DNA from 3 places in the Blautia sp. HCN-1074 genome. Region 3 is predicted to be linked to each of the others. Evidence: riboswitches for the same ligand, from Rfam matches in the RefSeq annotation. Region 3 holds a riboswitch; each other region holds the start of a gene.
The links. A riboswitch is a leader RNA that binds a small molecule or an ion and turns the genes downstream of it on or off. The one in region 3 is predicted to bind cobalamin.
Positions count from the first base shown of each region.

Region 1 (4,873 bases), on a different contig from region 3:
AAAAGATAATCAGAAATTTAGTAAGTTTTTACCATAAAAATGTGATGATCCAACTATGATCTGACAGAAAAATAACAGATTAAAATATAAATCAGCTGTTCTTTAAGTGAAAATGTTTTCAGTACTTCGTTCTTCCATACATCTTCAGGATAAACATCGCCCAGATAAGTATCCCGTCCACAGTACAGTCCATAAAGAAGCAGCCTTTTTCCCTCTCGGACAGCCTCCGGTTCCATGATTAGTCCCCAGCGAAGCTGATCCATCAGATGAAGATAAAGAGACACACATAAAACCAGATTGCTGTTTCTGTTTCGCGATAGAAGTATTCCTTCCAGCTCAGAAGCTTTCTTAAAACTAATATTGTATGCATGAAAAAGAATCTCATGCTCTGTATAAAAATCCCACAGAGTTCCCGGGGTGATTCCATATCTGCCAGTACGAACAAGAACCTGAAACTGTCTCGGACCACAGGCAGCTGTCTGTTTCATCAGGGCATGTTTTACTGCCATACGGACTGCCCTGCCAATCAGCTCTCCAAGCTTGGAATGTCCGGAGGCATCGGTAAGTGTCAGCTCTCCCTCCATAGCCGAGGCAATCACCATTCCGTCAGTACCAGAACCTGTCGCGATTTCTTCTGAATAACAGCTTCCAAGTAAGAGATGTGAAACGGCCGCTGCTTTTGCCTCCGAAGCAATCATCATTGAGCGGACCATGGCTGCCTCTGTAACATTCTGATTGATATAGATAAAAACATTGATCGTACCGGGTGGCAGCATCTCGTAAGCGCCGTTTCTTTCATAGTAAGAAGAAGGATCTCCCGGACACATTCCGTTTGAATCAATTCCCCCTGTAACAGCAGCAGTCACGGATAACTCCTGATAACAGATTTTCTCAACAGCACACAGTTCAGTCCATGCCGCTGTGCTGAGTGCGGTTGCTGTCTGCGGATCAATTCCCAGCTCTTTTGTATGAATGTTCAGGTCTTCCTCATAGGTGTTTCCAAGCATTTCACATTCATAGGCACCATTCATGCAGTTGATATTTAAAGCATGCGTGAGATGAGCAGTGATCCCGCCATTAAGAGGACTGGTGCTAAGAACCCTTGTTTTTCCCGGAAAAGAAAAAACAGTACATCCCTTCTTTTGAAAATAAGTAAAAGTATCATTCATAAACATTCCTCTTTTTTGTCTGTTCAATACAGATTTTGTTGTTATTAGGAAAAGTATTCTACTTTGAATCCTGACTGCTGGCAGTATCTGTCTACTTTAGAACCTTTATAACAGCGGATCGTAGCCGCTTTGTTGATGATCCATTCCCCGATAAATTCAGGATCATGGCGAATCTCCAGATACTGCAGGCGGTTACATCCATGAAAGATCCATTTTCCAAGGTATCTGACATTGGGCGGAATCACCACAGAGGTCAGATTACAGCACTTAAAAAAAGCACTCTCATCAAGGACTTCCAGCGAATCAGGCAGCTGCAGCGAATCCATTCCGCAGAAATAGAAAGCCTGCTTTCCGATAACCCTTAAATCCCCCCCCGGAAAAGAAATACAACTCAGTTTCTTACATTTATAAAAAGCCCTGTCATCGATTTCTTCCAGAGAGGCAGGGAAAACAACTTCCGTAAGAGTAGCGCATTCTGAAAAGGCATTCGGACCGATAAATGTCAGTTTGCTGTTCGGGGCGAACTCCAGACTGTTCAGTTTTCGGCCATTGTTAAATGCATTTTTTGGAATACTGGTAAGGCTGGCGGGAATTTTGACTTTTTTCAGAGAAATGCAGTCTGAAAATACCCCTATGCCAAGTTTTTGCAGATGTTCAGGAAGCTCTATTCTGCTTAACCGGGAACATCCCTGAAAGGCTTTGTTTCCAATCTGTTCCATTTCATAGGGAAATACCACAGAACGAATATCAGGTCTGTTAAAAAAGGTTTCTGCTGAGATAGAGCGGCAGTTTTGTGGAAGTTCCATATTCTTCTCAATATACTGTCCGCAGTTACGACGCGTAAGTGTCAGAGAATTTGACATAAAAAAATACTCCTTTGCTGATAGACAATGTTGTTTTCTCTGCATGGGAGTAGTATGGACTATGATAAAAATAACAAGGTACCAATAACTGCCGGTGTTCTATATTCCTTAAAAGGAACAGAGAAAACATATGTAAGGATGATACTTCTGTAAAAAAGAGAACACTAAAGAAGATCACCCTTCCATTTCCTATTGCGTGTAGTTAATGGCGGCAGTTTATAGCAGGTATTCTGACTCACGCAGTAACGCCATGTCTCTCCTTCTCGCATAACGATGCAATGGATATGAGATATGGCTGCACGTATACAGCAGCACGACTGTTCAGGATTCTGACCTGATTCCCTCTTAGCTGAAAGTCCGACATTTCTATACCGTGACTGACAGAACTAAAAACCGGTAATTGTCAATGAATGTTCGATTAAATTGTATTATACGTATTATACACTTTTTTGGAGAAAAGACAACAAATTTTTTGAGGGGGAGACAAAATCAGGGAGGGGACGCGCAGGGAAAGCGTTTCTTTTCTGTGCGCTGGTTATTGGATGTGTGGGGATTTGTATGATTTGCAGGTAATGTTTTTGGTTTTGAAATAGTAGTTGAATAGTAATTGAACAGTAATGTGTGAAATAGTGCTTGATTTTTGAAACAGCGTATTTTAGACTATAGATTATAGTGAAAATCTTATATTACTCGTGCCAGGTCTGGCGGTTCATAACGGGTTTCTCTGGCGTTCGCCGACATTTTCACAAAGATAATTTAAATTTTATAGTGGTAAAGCAAACGTTCCTGAATATTATAACATTCTGCCCGTTGGCTTTGCCTGAACGGGAGGTGGGAATAAAACAGTTCATGTTTGATTAAGGGGTGTTTTGGAGGTTCTCAAAGCTCTGGGAAAATGTTATAATAAGGAGGAATTAAATGAACAATACGATTTTTGATGATGTGTTCCGTACTATGGTTGAAAAGATACCACGGCTGGTTATACCATTGATCAATGAAGTGTTTCATACATCCTATCCGGAAGATGTAGAGATCACGCAGCTTCGCAATGAGCACCAGCAGGCGGACGGGGAGGTCATCACGGATTCCTGTCTTCTGATCGGGAAGAAGATGTATCATATTGAATGTCAGAGTACGGATGATACGACAATGGCAGTGCGTATGATAGAGTATGACTTTGCGATTGCTATTGAATATGCGGCAAAGCAGGGACGAAGGTATGAGATAGAGTTCCCGAGATCCTGCGTGTTGTTTTTGAGAAGTTCGGGGAATACGCCGGATTTTCTGGAAACGAATGTGATTTTTCCGGATGGGAGAAAGCAGATGTACCGCGTACCAACTGTAAAAATGGCTGATTATACAGCGGAAAGTATTTTTGAGAAAAATCTGCTGATGCTGCTTCCGTTTTATATCATGAGATATGAGAAAAGAGCCCATGATATGAGGGAGAATCCCCGGTTATTTCAGACATTGTTGAATGAGTATGAGGAGATACGTGTAAAGCTTGAAAAGGAACTGACAGGATCTGGAAGGTCGGAATTATATACGGATCTGATAAAACTGATTGTAAAAATCTCGGACTATATCTTCCAGGATGAAGAGAAGATCCAGAAAGGGATAGGTGATGCTATGGGTGGAAAAGTTTTGGAACTGGAATCGGAAAGGTTAAGAGCGGAAGGAAAAGCAATTGGCGAAGTCAGAGGAGAAGAACGCCTTAGTGTTTTGATTAATAAACTTATTCTTGATAAGAGAAATGATGAGATTCAGATCGTAGTGACAGATGCTAAAAAGCGCAGACAGTATTATGATGAGTATGGGCTTTAGAACAGAGTGTGGAAGATCATTCCTTTGATTTGTATATTCCACATTGTGGAGATTCTGTAAAAGAGTGTTTTCTCAGACGTATTCCGGGAATAATAAGGGAAGTAATTATTTGTATTACTATTCACTGGTAGTATCCCGCGAGGTGTTTTTTGTGAGCGAAGGTCACAGAAAACCCGAGAAATACCGCGCGAATTTATGCGTTTAGCATAAATTCTGTGCATCGCGTAGCGTGTTACTGGGCACGGAGTGAACAGTAATTTATTTGTAATCGGGATATTGACAAATTATGGACAAAATGTTAAGATGGTTTCGTAAAAAACGAATAGCGTTTAGCGCACATGTACAGCTCATTACTACGGTAATGATTGAAGAATCGTTGGGTGAGAATCCCAAACAGGGTTCCGTTCCCTTGCAGTATATTTAGTCTGCAGTTCACTGTATTCTTGTAATGGTATTCAAAGGGAATACTATAATGCGAAGGATATGAGTGAAAGTTCAATCTGTACATTATATTCCCTGCCAGTATGGTGGGGATTTTTTTTGCACTTGCTACGAAAATAAAACACGTAGCAAAAAACTGAACCTTGACAACAAATGTTTTCAACAATTATGAAAGCATCACTATAAAGCAGTCACAGTATTGGCTGCCTGTAGTGAGATATTGATCGTATTTAAGAAAGGCTAGCTTTGAGCTTCCACATGATAACCATGCTTTTCCAATTCCCGTATATAACGAGAAAGCTGTTTTTGTTCACAGTGCTTACGTCTTGTTTCAAAACAGGATTCGTCAAATAGAGTTCCTTGTTTTAACATTGTGTAGATGATGACAAGAAGTTTTCGGGCAAGTGCGACAATCGCTTTTTTGGCTCCTTTTTTCTGTTTGATTCTCCAGTACCATGCCGAAAGATAAGTGTTGCGTTTCCCTGCAATCACCCAGGCAATTTCGCAGAGCATACTTTTTATGTAAGGATTGCCTTTTGTGACAGAGGTGCTTTTTCGTTTTCCAGCACTTTCGTT
Region 1 is NZ_JBBKBP010000022.1:66,224-71,096, reverse strand. Features, by position in the region: gene WKT11_RS15830 (adenosylcobinamide amidohydrolase) at 54-1,169, opposite strand; gene WKT11_RS15825 (leucine-rich repeat domain-containing protein) at 1,214-2,032, opposite strand; cobalamin riboswitch at 2,236-2,438, opposite strand; gene WKT11_RS15820 (hypothetical protein) at 2,951-3,856, shown strand; gene WKT11_RS15815 (IS110 family transposase) at 4,538-4,873, opposite strand, start outside.
Region 1: it holds a riboswitch for cobalamin, as region 3 does, so the genes downstream of both, WKT11_RS15825 (leucine-rich repeat domain-containing protein) here and WKT11_RS16765 (ABC transporter substrate-binding protein) in region 3, are expected to answer to the same signal.

Region 2 (4,873 bases), on a different contig from region 3:
AGATTATGCTACACAGTTTGTTGGTAATCCATATGTATGGGGAGGCACAAGCCTTACAAATGGAGCTGACTGTTCAGGATTTGTTCAGAGTGTATATGCAAACTTTGGTGTAAGCCTTCCGAGAACTTCTTATGAACAGCAGAACGCAGGTACAGAAGTTTCTTATGCAGATGCACAGCCGGGAGATCTGATCTGCTACGGTGGACATGTTGCAATTTACATGGGTAATGGACGTATCGTTCATGCATCCAACTCCGTAGATGGTATCAAGATCAGTGATAATGCAGCATACAGAACAATTGTTTCTGTAAGAAGACTGGTGTAATGACAGAGCGTATATTGATCTGATAATACATCGGGGTAATTAAATAAGTATAAATAATTAAATACAAATAGGGGTGAAAGGGAGTACTGATAAAAGGGGTCAGTGCTCCCTTTCGTTTTCTGCGTAAGATTTTACCAATTATTAAATGGATTTTACCTTGACATAAAATTATTTGGATAGTACAGTTTAAGTAACTGTTAGATAAATTCAGCCAGATTTCAGATAAACTCAGATAAGCTGTGGGATGTCTGACTGGCATGGAAAATGGCTGATATAGCAAAGTGCAGCAAAATAAAATGAGAATATCTGATTGAAGGTTACTGCGCGTTTGATTGTGGGATAGGAGTGTGTGAACAGTAATGCCAGATATCTCAATAGATAGAAGAGAGTGAAAGCGAGGAAAGACAGATGGCAAATGACCATGTAGAACATATAAGAATTGTACAGGAAACGGTTGCAGGTAAGGAAATTACCTTTGCACATGTAATGGGTGGTCCTGCTCCGATCATATATCAGAAGCTGGGATTGAATCCGCAGGTAGATTACCGTTCTTCTGCGATTGGAATCATGAATATGACACCGCCAGAATCTGCTGTGATCGCATCAGATATTGCAGTCAAGAGTGGAAATGTTTATCTGGGATTTGCAGACCGTTTTACAGGTACGCTGATTATTACAGGAGAGATTTCTGATGTAATGTCAGCAATGACAGAGGTTGTGGATTATTTCAGAGATACATTAGGCTATGTAGTCTGTGACATTACCAAGAGATAGGAAGTGCTTTGATGGCAGGGATGACGACAAAAGAATTATTGGAGAAGCTTTATCATGAGGACTATGAGAAGCTGAAAGGAAAGAAACTTCGCATGACCAGAGTGAGAGTTCCTGGCAAGGAAGTATGTCTGGCACATGTGATCAATCCATCTCAGAGTTGTATCTATCAGAATCTGGGACTTCATATAGGAGTCCATGAAGGAGAGGACCATACAGGGGAGGCGATAGGAATGATTCGCTTTACACCCTGGGAAGCAGTAGTTGTAGCGGCTGATGTGGCAGTAAAAAGTGCGAATGTAGAGATTGGCTTTATGGATCGTTTCAGTGGTTCACTGATTCTTACCGGAGGGCTGACAGAGGTTCAGACGGCAGTAGAAGAAGTCGTGAGATTTTTTAAAGAGGTATTAAAGTTTAAAACCTGTGCGATTCACAGAAGCTAGCATAGCCTATATTGGGAGAGCTGAAAGGAAAGAATACAAAATATGAAGAAGATATTTTTGATGGGCAGAAGCGAGGCTGGGAAAACTTCGCTTACGCAGGCTTTGAAAGGAGAAAAACTTCATTACATAAAAACACAGTATACAAATACGAACGATGATACGATTGATTCTCCAGGTGAGTATGCGGAATCTAAACATTTCAGTGTCGGGCTTGCATGCTTTTCATTTGAGGCAGATGTGATCGCTATGGTGCAGTCGGCAGATGAGCCTTTCAGCCTTTTTGGATATGGAAGTAATTCGTTTATTCTCAGACCACTGATTGGGATTATAACAAAGATAGATTCTCCATATGCAAATGTACCGATGGTACGACAGTGGATGATTAATGCAGGATGTGAACGTATTTTTCTGGTAAATAATGTTACCGGAGAAGGAATCGATGAGCTGAAGGAATATCTGGAGGAAGACCTTCCGCAGATTAGTCTGGAAGAAGCGAAATACAGACAGAGCCTGGGTTTAAATGAATGGGAACCCTTGCCAGAGAATTAAATATTATTTACTTCATAAGTTGCCAGAGTAGGATGGAAGTAATTCGTCATTAGAATAAGGATAACCGAAGAAATATAAAATTATATTGATAAATAGTTGACATTCTCATTACAAAATGTTACTATACAGTCAGTATAATTCCATACAGAACATATTAAGTGCTGATACTGTTTAAGAAACAGTACAGAAAGAGGGAATCAGGTGAGAAACCTGAGCGATCCGGTCACTGTAACAGAGGAGCAAATCTCAGAATGTCCATTGTGCCATAGCATGAGAAGGAGAGAGGAGCGATGAGCCTGGAGCCAGGAAACCTGCTTGGTATGGCGAGGTTAAACTTCCGTGTAAAGTGTAACAACCAACTCCGTTGAATCCGCAGCTTCGGAGTGTTGTCTGCTTTTATTTGAAGGCAGACATTTTTTATGGAATGCGCCTGTTCTTTATGAATTATACATGATTAAATGGCAGGCGATACTACTTCGGATTTATTCGTTCCCTCCGCGCACTCATGAACGGATTTTTTTCTACCCCGGGGTAGCATCGCTCCCTCTTATAATTACGTAATTTAAGAAATGCTGTAATGAATTTTTGATACTTTGTTATGCGAAGAGTGATTGATGATTCATTAGAGTATTTTTTTATATTATGTATGAGAAAGAAGGAAAAAGAAATGGAGAAACCTTATTGGGAGGGAAAAGAGTATTCTTATTTCAGCCATAAAAAATGCGAGTATTTTCCATGCCATAAGAATGCAGATCCGGATGATTTTAATTGTCTGTTCTGTTATTGTCCACTATATGCGCTGGGAGATAAATGCGGAGGGAATTTTCGATATACAGAGAATGGGATAAAGGATTGCACAAATTGTATGCTTCCACATAAAAGAAAAAGTTATGGTTATATTACGGGAAAATATCAGGAACTGTCGACGCTGATGAAGAAAATAAGAGAAAATGAGCAGACAGAGACCAAAATACCTCGAGGAATAAAATAAATTTGTGTGAAAAGCGGGAATGTGTCAGATTAGCCCAGATAAACGGGAACGATTTTTATTGTAATATACAATTAAGTTTGTTAGAATAAATACAACAAAAGAGAAGATCTGAAATGAAATAATACAGTTGTTGGAACAACCGGCAGCTAATATCTTCTTAAATATCAAAAACTTGAACGGATTTTTGTGTAAATTATTTTACATACACTCATGCACCGTTCGCACACTTTTCACCTGAACAAAAGAGAATGCGGCACAGGCATTTGACATCTTTTCCTGCCGGTATTTTTTCTGACTGGCAGAACCGGACATTTCTATTTTCTATATGTTTCCTCCTTGAAGCAAGAGTTCCATTGCCGAGGAAAAATTTTTTGGAATTTTATGCATGATTTGTATAGAGGATAAGAGGAGGAGTTCTTTTACTGTTATTAACAGAAGAAAAATAGATTGTAAAGATACAAGGTTGGAAGATATATTTGCTACATAGAACCGCCGGAAAGCATGAAGTTGCTATCTGGCGGTTTTGGTGTAACAGGAAATTTTACAAAGCAGGATTCTATATTGAAAAATGAAATTAAAAATGATACAATGCTATTATCTTTAAACATGGAGGAATTATCAGACATATGAAAAAAAGAACTACTGCTATACGTGTGCTATCGGCTTTTTTGACATCTGCCATGATTTGCGGTTCGATACCTGTAAAAGGTCAGGAGATGTTTGGAACTGGTATATATCAGGAAACGGAAGCAGAGGATATAGAAGAATTTCAGGATTCTCAGACAAATGATTTTGAGACAAATACGGAATCAGATACGGAATCAGATACAGAAGTATTTTCGTCTGACGATACAGAACAGGATTTCCAGGATGGGGAGACGTTGCAGGAGAATACAGAGGGAATCCGATATATCAAAGGACGACCGTTAACAGAAGAGGAGAAAGAAGAGCAATTAGAACCGTTTAAAAATCTGACATTACTAGATCCGGGACCAGAGGTGGAAAGTGATCTGACATCTGTTTATGCTGCCTATGGAAGCAGGGCCGCAGCCTTTTCATCTTATTATGATTCCAGACAAAAGGGACTGGTTACTTCTGTAAAAGATCAGCATCCATTTGGAACGTGCTGGGCATTTGGAATGGCAGCAATCATGGAGTCCTCTTTGCTGGCACAGAACAAGGGGACGTATGACTTGTCAGAGGAGCATCTGTCATATTTCTTTTCCAACAGGCAGAATGATCCGTTAGGAAATACTGCCAATGATATAAATTCTGTATTGGGAAATTACCATAATATAGGTGGCAATGATTACCTGGCGGCAGTTTTTCTCAGCACATGGTCAGGTATGACTACAGAGACAGATGTGCCGTTTCCTACAGACTCCTCACATAAACAGGATCTGACTGAGGCAATATCCGAAGATAAAGCGTACCATGCGGCTGCATATCTGAAAAATGCATCGTTTTCTGAATATAGCGAGGAGCGCATGAAAGAAATGTTGATGAATGATCATGCAGTATCTATCATGCTGTATATGTCGGAAAATTATGTCAATGCAGATACAGCGGCGTATTGTTACCCTGTAAACAGAACTTCGGGAAAAATAATCAATCACATTGTAACAGTAGTGGGATGGGATGATAATTATTCCAAAAACAATTTCCTGTCCAGTTCTAATGTGACACAGGATGGTGCCTGGATTATAAAAAACAGCTGGGGAAATCAAAAAGGTGATGATGGATACTATTATCTTTCTTATCAGGATCCAAATATCAGCAACCTGGTAACGGCAG
Region 2 is NZ_JBBKBP010000021.1:28,344-33,216, forward strand. Features, by position in the region: gene WKT11_RS15310 (C40 family peptidase) at 1-325, shown strand, start outside; gene WKT11_RS15315 (BMC domain-containing protein) at 734-1,099, shown strand; gene WKT11_RS15320 (BMC domain-containing protein) at 1,111-1,539, shown strand; gene WKT11_RS15325 (EutP/PduV family microcompartment system protein) at 1,582-2,088, shown strand; cobalamin riboswitch at 2,228-2,421, shown strand; gene WKT11_RS15330 (cysteine-rich small domain-containing protein) at 2,756-3,079, shown strand; gene WKT11_RS15335 (C1 family peptidase) at 3,706-4,873, shown strand, end outside.
Region 2: it holds a riboswitch for cobalamin, as region 3 does, so the genes downstream of both, WKT11_RS15330 (cysteine-rich small domain-containing protein) here and WKT11_RS16765 (ABC transporter substrate-binding protein) in region 3, are expected to answer to the same signal.

Region 3 (4,873 bases):
TTACAAACCGCTGCACATGATAGAGAAAACAGGCGAGGGTAATTTTAATGCAAGAATTGTATATGACGACAGGGACGAGTTTGCGTTTTTTTATAAAAAACTGAATGAAATGAATCAGAACCTGCAAATGTTGATTCATGAGAAATATGAGATGATGATTCAGAAACGAGACACGGAGATCATGTCGTTAAATATACAGATGAATCCACATTTTCTCTATAATTCACTGAATATCATTAACTGGGTATGCCTTAAAGGAGAGCAGGAAAATGCCAGTAAGATGCTTTTGGATCTGTCGAGAATGCTTCAGTATACCAGTCAGAATGGTGATGTTCTGGTTCCGCTGTGGGAGGATCTGGACTGGCTTAAACGGTATATTGGAATTATGCAGAAAAGATATCAGGATCAATTTGAAGTGAGTATGGATATACCGGAGTATTTAAGAAGTCTGGAAGTTCCAAAGCTATTTCTGCAGCCGTTTGTGGAGAATGCTATTATGCATGGATTTAAGAATTATCAGGATTCCGGGAAGATCTGGATTTCAGCAGAGGAAGAAGAAAATGATATTCTTTTTTATGTGGAGGATAATGGATGTGGAATCTGTGAGGAAGATTTGAAAGAGATTCTGGATAAGGAACGAAAGAGTATAGGTGTCAGAAATACAAATAAAAGGATTCATATGATTTATGGAGAGAAATATGGGGTTACCATAAGCTCACAGCTGGAAGAAGGCACAGTTGTAACCATAAGGCTTCCGCTAAAAATTAATTCGAAAAAACAGAGTTAGATTAAGGTTATATGGGTATTCAATTTTATGAGAAGGCGATTGTGAAAGATTGCTGGAAATAAGGTTGAATATCCATTTTTGATTATAAGCAAATAAATACGATGTATAACAGTATAAAACAGTTGACAACAGTTATATCATGATCTGGAGCAGGCAATTATGAAGGGCAGAAGAAGTGGACTGGACGATGAGGAAATCAGAAATCTTTTTGAAATGATGATGGAGGAACAGGTATGAAGGGATTATTTGTAAAGGATATAGAACTGATGAAACAGCAGAAACAGTTTTTTATCTTGGTTATTGTAATGGGAGTCATCCTGAATCTGGCAGGAAGCGGAAGTATCAGTTTTGCTACAGGATATTTTACGTTTGTCACAGCAATTTTTGCCATTACGACTATAAGTTATGATGAGTTTGATAATGGTCTTGCATTTCTTATGACCTTGCCGGTTACCAGAAAACAATATGTGGCAGAGAAATATCTGCTGGGAGCAGGGCTTACGGCTGCAGCGTGGGGAATTACAACGATAACGGGAGTGATCTGCAAAGGCGTGGCAGAGCTTCAAGGGTGCCTGAGCTTCAAGGGTGCCTGAGTGAGACTATCATCGGCAGCCTGATATACATTCCACTGGCACTTCTTATGTTGACGGCATCACTCCCGCTTGTAATACATTTTGGAGCGGAAAAAGGACGTTATATTGCAATGGTCATGTGGGCTATTATAATTGCCGTAGTTTATACTCTGATAAAAACAATTGGACTTTCAGCAGACGCAGTCGATGCATGGCTGAATGGACTGAACTGGGGAATGGTATTGGCTGGAGTTGCATTGTTCACAGTAATTGTATATATGGGGTCTTATTGGGGTAGTGTACGGCTTATGGAGAAGAAAGAATTTTGATGTGTCTCGAATATAGTTGTAATTATAAATGCAGTGTGCTAAAATTATATCAGCGTAATTGAATAGCTGTTAAGTGAACATTATCATATGCAGATTCTGTGTATGATAATGTGAGAGGGAATCAGGTGAAATGCCTGAACGGTTGCGGCCACTGTATACAGAAAAAAGCGGGATTGTAATATGTCATTGCATAAATATGTGAGAAGGCGGAATCCGGCTGCCAGAGAGTATCTGGAAATATTTCTGATACAACATTCATGAACTGCTGAAGCATGGATGTTGTATCAGTTTTTATTTTGTGGAAACTTTCTGTGATCTGTGAGTCAGGAAACCTGCCTGACAGTGTAAAGAAGGAGCTTCCGTAAAAAGTATCCGTTATTTTTATCACTTCTATTTTACTTTTTCTGAAGTTCCATCTTTTCGGTTACACGAACAAGTAAACGACATATACGAAAAGAGAGGAAGTCAAATGAAAAACAGGTATTTATCTACAAGAATTATGGCAATTATGATGGCAGCAGCTATGGTAGTTTCCGCAGCTCCGGCAGCTTTTGCAGCAGAGAGAGCAGACTCTGAGACGATCAAAGAGGACAACCAGCCGGCAGCAGATGCAGACGCACAGGATTCAGCAGATGCAGATAAAACAGCAGACGCAGAAGGTACAAAGACAGAATATCCTCTGACCATCACAACCTATGATTATGATGGAAATGAAATTGAAACAACCTATGAAAAGGCACCGGAGAAAGTTCTTGCTGTATATCAGGGAAGCATTGAAACTATGCTGAAACTTGGACTGGAAGACCGCCTTGTAGCTACAGCGGGTCTTGATAATGAAGTTCCGGATGATCTCAAAGAAGCATTCTCTAAAACAAATTATCTTGATGAATTTACCCCATCCCTTGAGACTGTAACGATGTTGGAGCCAGACATGATCTTATCCTGGAGTTCCCTGTTCTCTGATAAAAACCTCGGAAATGTAACAGACTGGATCGACAAAGGCTGCAACACCTATTACAACACAAACACACGCCCTGACGGAGACAGAACTCTGGAAAATGAATTTACAGATATTTTAAACCTTGGAAAGATTTTTGATGTACAGGACAAAGCACAGGCAATCGTAGATGATGCAAAGGCAGTGATCGATAAAACTCTTACAGCAACAGCAGATGTAGAAGAGAAACCAAGCGTAATGGTTTTGGAACCTCTTGGAGAAGATATCACAAACTATGGTGCAAAGAGCCTTGGTGGAGATATGGTAACACAGTTAGGTGCGACTCTGGCAAACCCGGATGCTTCTACAGTTGGAAAAGAAGATATTATTGCAGCAAATCCTGACGTAATTTTCGTAGTATATATGCCATATGCAGGAGATGATCCGGAAACAGTTAAGAATGACCAGCTTGCAGTTATTCAGGATGACGAAGCACTTCAGAGTCTTGACGCTGTAAAGAACGGTCGTGTTTATCCGATCATGCTCAGCGAGATGTATGCAAGTGCAACACGTACACAGGATGGAATCGAAACATTTGCAAAAGGATTATACCCGGACGTTAATCTTGACTGATTGAGGAAAATACAGTGAAAGAACAGGTTTCACAGACAAAAAAAGGCAGTGTGCTCAGAACATCCATGTATGTGGCAGTCCTCATCGGACTTGCAGGATTTCTTATTTTTTCCATACTTGCGGCGATTACTTTTGGTAATGCTGATCTGTCGCTGAAGGATGTGTACAGTGTCATTGTTTATAAATTATTTCATATAAAAAGTCTGTCTGCCTATGCAGAAGGTGCAATTCACGATGTTGTATGGCTGATCCGACTGCCCAGAGTCCTGTTGGCTCTGGCAGTTGGAATGGCTCTTTCTGTATGTGGCGTAGTAATGCAGGCAATCGTGCAGAACCCGCTGGCAGATCCTTATGTACTGGGTATTTCATCTGGTGCATCCCTTGGTGCAACGCTGGCAATCATGCTCGGAATCGGAAGCTTTCTTGGCGGGAACTCTGTCGGAGTTACTGCTTTTATTGGCGCGATGATCACCTCCTTTGCAGTTATTGCTATTGCAAATATGGGAGGAAAGGCAACATCAGCTAAGCTGATCCTTGCCGGAATGGCGGTCAGTGCGGTATGCTCTGCTTTTTCAAATTTTGTTATTTACATTACAAATGACAAAAATGCAGCTACGGAAGTTATGAAATGGAGCATGGGAAGTCTTGCAGGGGCAAGCTGGGCCAGAGTAGGTGTGATGCTTCCGGTTACTCTGATATGTGTGGTCATCTTCTGGACACAGTATCGAAATCTGAATCTGATGCTTTTGGGAGATGAAGTTTCTATCACACTTGGAACAGATTTACACAGATTGAGAACATTTTACCTGATTGTTGCTTCTGTAATGATTGGATTTGCCGTATATTGTGCTGGCGTGATCGGATTTGTAGGACTTGTGATTCCTCATGTAGTCAGGATTCTGTTTGGAACTGACCACAGAAGATTACTTCCACTGAGCGCACTTCTTGGCGCGTCTTTTCTGATCTGGTGTGATGTGGCATGTCGTGTGATCCTGAAGAATTCTGAGATGCCGATTGGTGTGCTGGTATCAATTATCGGTGCTCCATGCTTTATTTATCTGCTTGTGCGGAAATCCTATGGATTTGGAGGTAGCAAGTAATGAAGATCACTACAAAAGATATTCAGGTTGGATTTCACGCCCGACAGATATTAAAAGGCATTTCCATAGAGTCACAGGACAAAGAACTGGTAGGAATCATCGGGCCAAATGGAAGCGGAAAGTCGACGTTGTTAAAATGTATCTACCGTATTCTGAAGCCAGATGCAGGTGCTGTTTATCTGGATGGAGAGGAACTTCATTCTATGAGTGTCAAGAGTTCTGCAAGGAAAATGGCGGTTGTGGCACAGCATAATTACTACAATTTTGATTTCACAGTGCGAGAGGTTGTTCTTATGGGACGAGCACCTCATAAAAAAACTCTGGAACGGGATAATGCGAAAGATTATCAGATTGTGGATGAAGCATTGAAAACAGTGCAGATGGAGACGTTTGCAGACCGCACATTCTCGACTCTTTCAGGTGGAGAACAGCAGAGAGTAATTCTGGCAAGGGCACTGGCACAGCAGACACCTGCCTTGATCCTTGACGAGCCGACGAACCATCTGGACATCACA
Region 3 is NZ_JBBKBP010000026.1:13,632-18,504, forward strand. Features, by position in the region: gene WKT11_RS16750 (histidine kinase) at 1-787, shown strand, start outside; gene WKT11_RS16755 (ABC-2 transporter permease) at 1,021-1,380, shown strand; gene WKT11_RS16760 (ABC-2 transporter permease) at 1,356-1,688, shown strand; cobalamin riboswitch at 1,769-2,042, shown strand; gene WKT11_RS16765 (ABC transporter substrate-binding protein) at 2,158-3,258, shown strand; gene WKT11_RS16770 (FecCD family ABC transporter permease) at 3,273-4,358, shown strand; gene WKT11_RS16775 (ABC transporter ATP-binding protein) at 4,358-4,873, shown strand, end outside.